One region of the Massilia suwonensis genome, then DNA from elsewhere that is predicted to be linked to it. Evidence: predicted binding sites of a transcription regulator. Region 1 holds the regulator's gene; each other region holds the start of a gene.

Region 1 (3,274 bases):
AGCGAAGTGCGGCACCTGACGGCGGAAGACGTCTATAAAATCCTGCTGGCCGAGAACATGGACGTGGGCCTGGCGACCGTCTACCGCGTTTTGACCCAGTTCGAGCAGGCCGGGCTCCTGAACCGCAACCACTTCGAAACCGGCAAGGCGATCTACGAACTGAACGCCGGCTCGCACCACGACCACCTGGTCTGCCTCGATTGCGGCCACGTCGAGGAATTCTTCGACGAGGAGATCGAATCGCGCCAGAACAAGATCGCCAGCGAACGCGGTTTCAAGATCGCCGAACACGCGCTGGCCATCTACGGCAATTGCACCAAGGTGGCCTGCCCGCACCGCGGCAACAATTGAGCAAGCTGCACCCGCAATGCACAACGGCGCCAATGGCGCCGTTTTTTGTTACAACCTGCATCCACCCGTAGAGCGTGTGAAAAAATCGTCAGGGCAAGGCGCATCGTCGAAGACAGTACGAGGGTACGGCGAGACGATGCAACGCGGCCATGGCGATTTTTTCACACGCTCGTAAGGTGGGCGGGTCCCCCGCCCACGAGTTCGACGCATGAAAACCTGTCGCGAGGTTTCTGGCGCTGGTTGAACGCGTGGGCGGCGGGAGCCGCCCACCTTACGGGTACATGTCAGCCGTTAAGAGTTGCTCAAGGCATTCGACAGCAGCTTCGCCGTAATGTCGACAATCGGAATCACGCGCTCGTACGCCATCCGGGTCGGCCCGATCACGCCCAGGGTGCCGACGATCTTGCCGTTCACCTCGTAGGGCGCGGTGACCACGCTCATCTCGTCCATCGGCACCAGCTTCGATTCGCCGCCGATAAAGATCTGCACCCCGCCCGCCTTGCTCGACATGTCGAGCAGCTGCATCAGGCCGGTCTTTTGCTCGAACATCTCGAACAGCTGGCGTAGCGAACTCATATTCGAGGACAGGTCGGACACCGACAATAAATTGCGCTCGCCTGAAATCACCATCTCCTCGCTGCCTTCGGCCATCGCCTCGCTGCCCGCTTCCACCGCCGTCTGCATCAAGCCGCCGATGTCTTCGCGCAGCTGGCGCAATTCGCCGGTCAGGCGCAGGCGCACGTCGTCGAAACTGAGGCCGGCAAAATTCTGGTTCAGGTAATTGGCCGACTGCACCAGCTGGGCCGGCGTGTAGTCGACGTCGGTCAACAGCAGGCGGTTCTGGACGTCGCCGCGCGGATCGACGATCACCAGCAGGATGCGTTTTTCGGACAGACGCAGGAATTCGATCTGCTGGAACACGGACTCGCGGCGCGGGCTTTGCACGACGCCGGCGAATTGCGTCAGCGAGGACAGCATCTGCGCCGCGTTGGCGATGATCTTTTGCGGCTGCTGGGCGGCGATGCGCATGCGCTCGGGATCGACGCCGTGCTGGCCGTGCTGGCCCTCCAGGTGCTGCACCGTGAGCAGGGTGTCGACGAACAGGCGGTAGCCGCGCGGCGTCGGCACCCGGCCGGCCGAGGTGTGGGGGCTGGCGACATAGCCCATTTCCTCGAGGTCGGCCATGATGTTGCGGATCGTGGCCGGTGACAGGTCGAGGCCGGAAATCTTCGAGAGCGCACGCGACCCGACCGGCTGGCCGTCGGCAATGTAGCGCTCGACGAGGGCTTTCAGCAGGGTTTGGGCTCGGGGTTCAAGTTGCATGGAAGTAGAAGCGCGCGGAATGGTTGCACGGCTATTATGCACCCTGGAAGGCGCCCTGTGCGTGCAGAGTAGGCTCAGGCGTGCTCGCGCTTGAGCCAGTCGATCAGGTCATCCATATTCGAAACGATCGCATCGGGCTGCACGCCCTCTTCCAGGTGCCGGCGGCTGGCAGTGCGGTTCATCCAGATGCCGCGCAGCCCGGCGCGCTGGGCGCCCTGCACGTCGAGGAGCAAATCGTCGCCGACGTAGACGGCGTCCTGCGGGGCCACGCCGAGGGCGTCGCAGGCGGCGTGGAAGATCGCCGCGTCCGGCTTGGCGCGGCCGAAACCGGGCGCCGACACCGAGGCGTGGAAATGGTGGGCCAGGCCGATGGTCTGCAGGTCGGCATTGCCGTTGGTAACCGAACCGATCAGGACACGTCCCTTCAGGCGCAGCAGGCCGGGCAGGACGTCGTCGTAGGGAATCACGGCGTTGCGGGCGGCGAAGAATTCGGTCATCGCCAGTTCGACCTTGTCCGCGTCTTCGCCGGCCTGTTCGAAGGCGGCGATCAGGCCGGCGCGGCGCAGCGCACCGAGGTCGAGCTGGAATTCGGGCCGGCGCGCCAGCAATTCGAGCCTGGCCTGGCGCAGGCTGTCGATGGTGAAGCGTTCGGCCACGCGCGGCGCATTGCTGGCCAGCCACTTGAACAGCGTCTGCTCGGCCTGGAGGATGACGGGGGCGATCGGCCACAGCGTGTCGTCGAGGTCGAACAGGATGGCTTTGGGCCAGGGGCGGCGGTTGGAGGGCTTCATCGGTGGCTGTCGTTTGGGAGAATCCAGCATAGCGAGGCCAGCAGAGAATTGCAAATGCGTGCAAACGGGTACGAGCGCGTGCCCGTCGTTACACCGTGATACAAACCCTAATGAGCCCGGGGCTTGTCAAATGCTCTAAAATGATGGGCAAACTTTCCAGCATGTGGCCAGGCGCCTCCGCTTGCGCGCCTTGCCCCTCCCCTTTTTTGGAGAAATTATGATTCGTTCCCCCCTGCGTGCCGGCATTGCGCTGGCGTGCGCGCTGAGCCTGTCCGCCTGCGGCGGCGGCGACGGTGATGTCTTTGTCGGCGGCACCATCAGCGGCTACACCAAGTCCGGCTTGGTGCTGACGAACAACGACGGCCCGCGCTACGAAGTCCCGGTCGGCACGACCTTCGTCTTCCCCGACCTGGTCGAGACCGACGCTACCTATAACGTGAAAGTGGTCGCCTCGCCCGACAACACCCAACCGTCGACGCCGGGCGGCACCGACGGCTGCAAGGTGGTCGAAGGCACCGGCACCGGCAAGGCCGTCTTCAGCATCTCGAGCGTGCAAGTCGTCTGCACCCTGAAAACCTTCCCGCTGACGGTGCGCGTCAACGGCAGCCACGCCGCCGGCCTGGAAATCGTGAACGGTTCCGACCGCAAGGCCGTCGCCCCGACCGATACCGTCGTCCAGATGTCGCAGATTCCCGAAGGCGCCGTGTACGGCGTGGCCGTGCTGGCTGCTCCTGGCCAGACCTGCACCGTGGCGAACGGCTCGGGCACCATGGATAACGTCGGCAAGACCGTCGACCTCAACTGCACGA
Region 2 (3,274 bases), 620 kb from region 1:
ATATCCAGCGTGGCTGCGCCTGGGTCGCTTTCGGATCGAAGTATTTGCCGGCGCTATCGAATTGGCTCGCATCCGGATAAGGGCCGCTCACGACTTCTGCAATCCCCGCGACACCGGGAACCGCGCAACTGGAGTGATAAAACAGGATGCCGTCGCCGACCTGCATCGCATCGCGCATGAAATTACGGGCCTGGTAGTTGCGCACGCCGAACCAGGCGACAGTCTGTCCGGGCGCTGCGAGAACGTCGTCGAAACTGACTTCATCGGGTTCGGATTTCATCAACCAGTAGCGCATCTGCTTGGGACTCCAAAAATAAGCGGGCATAAAAAAACGGCTGCGTGCATTTGCCCGCAACCGCTTTCATGGAATGTAGCCCCGCCTGTGCCGTTTTTTGCCGGCATCCCGAACCTGATGGCTCAAGGTGGTCACAGTCAGTCCAATTTCGGGTTCGTCGATCTAGCGACGCTCACGCCCATCAAACACTATCCCGCAACCTATGCATGTAAATGGTTCAAGGAATATATGGCAATCTCGAACACCGCAGGGTGCCTCGCAGTTTACTCGCTTGAGGCTTCATGTCAAACGAATTTGGCCGCTCAGGACAAATTTTCTTGCGGTGCCAGGGCCTGGTCGAGGACGCTGTGCATGACCTCGAGTTTTTGTTTCACTTCGAGCATCGTCATGTCCGACAAGGGTCCCTGCGGCGACTTGACCGACAGGAATTCTGCCGCCACGCTGAGCGCGGCCATGACCGCGATGCGGTCGTTGCCCTTCACTTTCCCGGAGTCGCGCAGCGCGGTCATCTTGCCGTCGAGGTAGCGCACGGCATCGCGCAGCGTCGCCTGCTCGCCTTCCTTGCAGGCCAGGCGGTAGGGCTGGCCCATGATCGTCACATCCAGGTAAATCATCGGGCGGCCTCGGCATCAACGGGTTCGGCGTCTTCGTCTTCCTCTTCTTCCGGCGCCGGCAGTTGCTCGATCACGGCTTCGACCCGGTGCTGGACTTCGGTCAGGCGCTCGAGATAGGCCATGTTCTCTTCGCTCAGCAGCTTGTTGGTCTGCTGCAGGAGCGCGTTCTCGCGGCGCAGCGATCCGACCAGCGCAGCAAGGCGCTCGATTTTGTCGGATAGGTCTTGGAATTCGGAAATCATTCGTAACTATAGGTCTGATATGGTTTGACAGTCAACATGATAGCGTGTCATGCGACTTGACTGGATTTCTTAACACTTTGATCCCGATCAATCGCCCGCCAACAGTGCGTCAAGCCCCGCGCCATCGGTGCTAGTCTCTCCGCTTTGTCTTCGCGCCATGGCGAACTGGCAACTCATCCACCAGGCATGGTTTGAGCACGATCAGCTCAATGCAGTTTATTTCGCAACATGGCCGCTTGAAATGCCCCATTATCGTCCCTATAATTAGCACTCGTTAGATGAGAGTGCTAACAACCTCTTCCAGGCCGCGGCGCAGATGCGACGCGGCACACAACGCAAACAAAGCTAGTCCAAACCACTGAATAAAGGAGTTTTGCATGAACCTTCGCCCTCTGCACGATCGCGTTATCGTGAAGCGTCTCGACCAGGAAACCAAGACTGCCTCCGGCCTGATCATTCCTGATGCAGCCGCCGAGAAACCAGACCAGGGCGAGATCCTGGCTGTCGGCAACGGCAAAGTCCAGGACAACGGTCAAGTCCGTGCACTGGAAGTCCAGGTTGGCGACCGCGTCCTGTTCGGCAAGTATTCGGGCCAGACCGTCAAGGTCGACGGCCAGGAACTGCTGGTGATGCGCGAAGAAGACATCATGGCCGTGCTGGTCAAGTAATCCTCCCCTCAGAAACTCTCTCGGAGAAATAAAAAATGGCAGCTAAAGAAGTTATTTTCGGCGACGCAGCGCGCGCCAAGATGGTTGAAGGCGTCAACATCCTCGCCAACGCAGTCAAAGTCACCCTGGGTCCTAAAGGCCGCAACGTCGTGCTGGATCGCGCCTTCGGCGCACCGACCGTCACCAAGGACGGCGTCTCGGTCGCGAAAGAGATCGAACTCAAAGACAAGCTCATGAACATGGGCGCGCAGATGGTCAAGGAAGTCGCCTCTAAAACCAGCGACAACGCCGGCGACGGCACCACCACCGCGACCGTGCTGGCACAAGCCATCGTGCGCGAAGGCATGAAGTTCGTTGCCGCCGGCATGAACCCGATGGACCTGAAGCGCGGCATCGACAAGGCCGTCGCCGCCACCGTCGAAGAACTGGCCAAGATCGCCAAGCCATGCACCACCTCGAAGGAAATCGCGCAAGTCGGCGCGATCTCGGCCAACTCGGACTACTCGATCGGCGAGCGCATCGCTGAAGCGATGGAAAAGGTCGGCAAGGAAGGCGTCATCACCGTCGAAGACGGCAAGTCGCTGAACGACGAACTCGACATCGTCGAAGGCATGCAGTTCGACCGCGGCTACCTGTCGCCTTACTTCATCAACAACCCGGACAAGCAAGTCGCCATCCACGACAATCCGTTCGTCCTGCTGTGCGACAAGAAGATCTCGAACATCCGTGACCTGCTGCCGGTGCTGGAGCAAGTTGCAAAAGCCGGCCGTCCGCTGGTCATCATCGCCGAAGACATCGAAGGCGAAGCGCTGGCGACCCTGGTCGTCAACAACATCCGCGGCATCCTGAAGACCGTTGCCGTCAAGGCTCCTGGCTTCGGCGACCGTCGCAAGGCCATGCTGGAAGACATCGCTGTCCTGACCGGCGGCCAGGTGATCGCCGAAGAAGTCGGCCTGACCCTGGAAAAGGTCACGCTGGCGGAACTGGGCCAGGCCAAGCGTATCGAAGTCGGCAAGGAAAACACCATCATCATCGACGGTGCAGGTTCGGCTGAAAACATCGAAGCGCGCGTCAAGCAAGTGCGTATCCAGATCGAAGAAGCGACCTCGGACTACGACCGCGAGAAGCTGCAAGAGCGCGTGGCCAAGCTGGCCGGCGGCGTTGCCGTGATCAAGGTTGGCGCTGCCACCGAAGTCGAAATGAAGGAAAAGAAAGCACGCGTGGAAGACGCGCTGCACGCCACCCGCGCCGCGGTTGAAGAAGGCATCGTGCCAGGCGGCGGCGTCGCCCTGCTGCGTGCCCGCGCCAACCTGCAAGTGCAAGGCGACAATCCTGACCAGGAAGCCGGCATCAAGATCGTCCTGCGCGCAATGGAAGAGCCGCTGCGCATGATCGTCCAGAACGCAGGCGAAGAAGCATCGGTCGTCGTCTCGGGCGTGCTGGCCGGCCAGGGCA
Region 3 (3,274 bases), on a different contig from region 1:
TTCGTTGAAGCGCTGCTGGGATAATCCTCGATGATCGAATTCCACTCCGTCTCGAAACGCTATTCCGCCGACGCCACCGCCTTGCGCGAGGTGTCCCTCAACATCAACAAGGGCGAGCTGGTCTACCTGGCCGGTCCTTCGGGCGCCGGCAAGTCGACGCTGATGAAGATGATCGCCGCCATCGAGCGTCCCAGCAGCGGACGCGTGGTCGTGTTCGGCCAGGACATCGGCAAGCTGGGCAAACCCGGCATCCCCTTCCTGCGCCGCAAGCTCGGCCTGATCTTCCAGCACCAACGCCTGCTGAACGACCGCAACATCCTGGCCAACGTCATGCTGCCGCTGCTGGTGACGGGTGCGCCCAAGGCCGGCGCCGAGCAGCGCGCCCGCGCCGCGCTCGACAAGGTCGGCCTGCTCGACCGCGCCAAGGCCCAGGCGCTCGAACTGTCGGGCGGCGAGCAGCAGCGCGTGGCGATCGCGCGCGCCATCGTCAACCGGCCGCAGATCATCCTGGCGGACGAACCGACGGCGAATCTCGACCGCGTGGCGGCCGACAAGGTGCTCGACGCCTTGCGCGCTTTTAATTCGGTCGGCGTGACCTGCCTGATCTCGACCCACGACGAGCAGGTGCTCGACGGCGCGGCGCGCGTGATCCGTCTCGAGCACGGCGAGCTGGTTTCTGCCGGCAACGTGGGAGGTGCGGCATGAGCCCGTGGATCCGCCAGCACCAGTTCGCGCTCGGCGCGGCCCTGGCTACCCTGCGCAAGGCGCCGGGCAGTTTCCTGTTCAACGTGCTGGTCGTCGCGGTCGCGCTCGCGCTCCCCTTCGCCGGCATCACCCTGCTCGACAATGTGCGCCCGATGTCGGAGCAGTTGTCGGTCGATCCGGAAGTGAGCCTGTTCCTCAATCCCGGCGCGACGCGCGAGGACGCCCAGGGGCTGGAGCCGCAGCTGCGCCAGATCCTGCAGGGCAGCAACGCGAAAATCGTGTTCGTGCCACGCGAAAAGGCACTCGACGATTTGAAAGACCGCAGCGGCCTGTCCGCCGCCCTCGACACCCTGGGCGAGAACCCGCTGCCCGACAGCTATGTGATGAAGCTGGAAGGTTTCAACAGCACCTCCGAGGCCGCGCGCATCGACGGCATCGTCGAGCAGATGGGCGCCCTGCCCCGGGTCGATACCGTGCAGGTCGATTCGGCCTGGGTGAAACGCCTGGCCGCCCTGCTCGGCATCCTGCGCCTGGCGCTGCTGCTGCTGGCAATCACGCTGGGCGCGGTGGTGATCGCGGTGGTGTTCAATACGATCCGCCTGCAGGTCCTGACCCAGCGCGAGGAAATTGCCGTGTCCAAGCTGCTGGGCGCGACCGATAATTTCATCCACCGTCCCTTCTATTACACGGGCGCCCTGCTCGGCCTGTGCGCCGGCGCCGTCGCCCTGGGCGCGGTAATGCTGGCCCTGAATCCGCTGAACAGTGCGATTGCCGAATTCGCAAGGCTGTACGCCTCGGAATTCCAGCTGGCACCATTGGGTCCCCTGGAAGCTGCGGGTTTGCTGGCGATCAGCGCCGGCCTTGGCTTGACCGGCGCCTTGCTCTCAGTGCAACGACACCTGGCGCGCATGCGCTAAGCATTGTTTTTTGCTTAATAAAAGGGTGACAGGGCCAGTCCTTGTCGCCCTTTTTCATTTGGCGCCCGGGCATCCGGATATGGTGCCGCCATGCGAATTTTCACGCCCCGGCTTGTAGGCGCGCATGCCGTTGCCGCGCCAGACAGATGCGCAAGCCGCTCTGGATGCCTTTTCTCGGTGCGCCAATTAACAGAAAATGCCGGTCCCGCGCCCGTAACCTGAGTCCTGACAGCACACGCAAGCCCAGTACATTTAATCTATCTCAACAGTTATGCAGGGTTCTGCTCTACAGTAAATCAGCCATTTTTTCGATACCGTAGAGAAATACTTTGATGAAACTTAAACGACCCGCAGAAGCCCGGGGGTCGCTAGCACTCTCACATGGAGAGTGCTAATATATGTGCTCAAGAGAAGGTAAACAAGGTCTGATCCGCATTGGGCACGCATCGAAACAACAGCGTGCAACCGGCTCCGGGATGTCCCGCTGACCGGCCGATGCAGCAAAGATTATTCTACGAGGAAAAACATGATGTCCGCACAATCCGCATTGGTTCCGACCAGCAGCCGTGCCCTGAACCTCGGCTTCACCGGCAATCTCGGTAACATCGACGCGTATATTTCCGCCGTCAACCGCCTGCCGATGTTGAGCCACGAGGAAGAGGTTTCGCTGGCAAAGCGCCTGCGGGAAGCGAACGATCTCGACGCCGCGCAAAAGCTGGTGCTCTCGCACCTGCGCCTGGTGGTGTCGATCGCGCGCGGCTACCTCGGCTACGGGCTGCCGCACGCCGACCTGATCCAGGAAGGCAACATCGGCCTGATGAAGGCCGTGAAGCGTTTCGACCCGAACCAGGGCGTGCGCCTGGTGTCGTACGCGATGCACTGGATCAAGGCCGAGATGCACGAGTACATCCTCAAGAACTGGCGCCTGGTGAAGGTCGCCACGACCAAGGCCCAGCGCAAGCTGTTCTTCAACCTGCGCAGCAACAAGACCGGCCTGGACGCGATGACCCCGACCCAGGTCGACGACCTGGCGAAGATGCTCGACGTCAAGCGCGAGGAAGTGATCGAGATGGAAACCCGCCTCTCGGGCCGCGACATCGCCCTGGAAGCGCCGACCGACGACGAAGACGACAAGTTCTCGCCGATCGCCTACCTGTCGTCCGACCAGCAGGAGCCGACCAAGGTGCTGGAAGCCGAGCAGGTCACGCGCCTGCAGAGCGAAGGCCTGGAAACGGCGCTGGGCAAGCTCGACCCACGCTCGCGCCGCATCGTCGAAGCGCGCTGGCTGGCCAATGACGACGGTTCGGGTGCGACCCTGCACACGCTGGCCGAAGAGTTCGGCGTCTCGGCCGAGCGGATTCGCCAGATCGAGTCGGCGGCTTTGAAGAAGATGAAAGGTGCGCTGGCGGCGTACGTGTAAGGCGCCAGGCATGTAGCAAGACACAGCGGCCCTGCGAGGGCCGCTTTTTTTTGCCCGGCAAGCGCGCGCTGTACCCGACAGGATGGGGGTAGCGTATCGATTCTCACCCATGGAGGCGGACATGCTGGCAAACACGGATGCGATCGCGACGGTCGGCGTACGCGATATCGCTGCTGCACGCACATTCTACGGCGAGGTGCTGGGGCTCGAGGAAGACAGCGGGCGCAGCCAC

What was found. The regulator HrcA, encoded in region 1, represses chaperone genes, less so after heat shock. The targets are predictions, from matches to a motif close to TTAGCACTCNNNNNNNNNGAGTGCTAA.
Region 2: a site for HrcA is predicted at 1,416-1,442, ahead of groES (co-chaperone GroES). Genes of this name have one in related genera too.
Region 3: a site for HrcA is predicted at 1,991-2,017, ahead of rpoH (RNA polymerase sigma factor RpoH). Genes of this name have one in related genera too.

The regions. Positions count from the first base shown of each region.
Region 1 is NZ_JBHSMR010000013.1:2,637,427-2,640,700, forward strand. Features, by position in the region: gene fur (ferric iron uptake transcriptional regulator) at 1-351, shown strand, start outside; gene hrcA (heat-inducible transcriptional repressor HrcA) at 643-1,674, opposite strand; gene ACFPQ5_RS19990 (HAD family hydrolase) at 1,749-2,465, opposite strand; gene ACFPQ5_RS19995 (hypothetical protein) at 2,683-3,274, shown strand, end outside.
Region 2 is NZ_JBHSMR010000013.1:2,021,034-2,024,307, forward strand. Features, by position in the region: gene ACFPQ5_RS17225 (EVE domain-containing protein) at 1-295, opposite strand, end outside; RNA gene ssrS (6S RNA) at 370-551, opposite strand; gene ACFPQ5_RS17235 (cell division protein ZapA) at 598-909, opposite strand; gene ACFPQ5_RS17240 (hypothetical protein) at 906-1,151, opposite strand; gene groES (co-chaperone GroES) at 1,529-1,819, shown strand; gene groL (chaperonin GroEL) at 1,855-3,274, shown strand, end outside.
Region 3 is NZ_JBHSMR010000001.1:464,581-467,854, forward strand. Features, by position in the region: gene ftsY (signal recognition particle-docking protein FtsY) at 1-24, shown strand, start outside; gene ACFPQ5_RS02010 (cell division ATP-binding protein FtsE) at 31-705, shown strand; gene ftsX (permease-like cell division protein FtsX) at 702-1,622, shown strand; gene rpoH (RNA polymerase sigma factor RpoH) at 2,149-3,042, shown strand; gene ACFPQ5_RS02025 (VOC family protein) at 3,164-3,274, shown strand, end outside.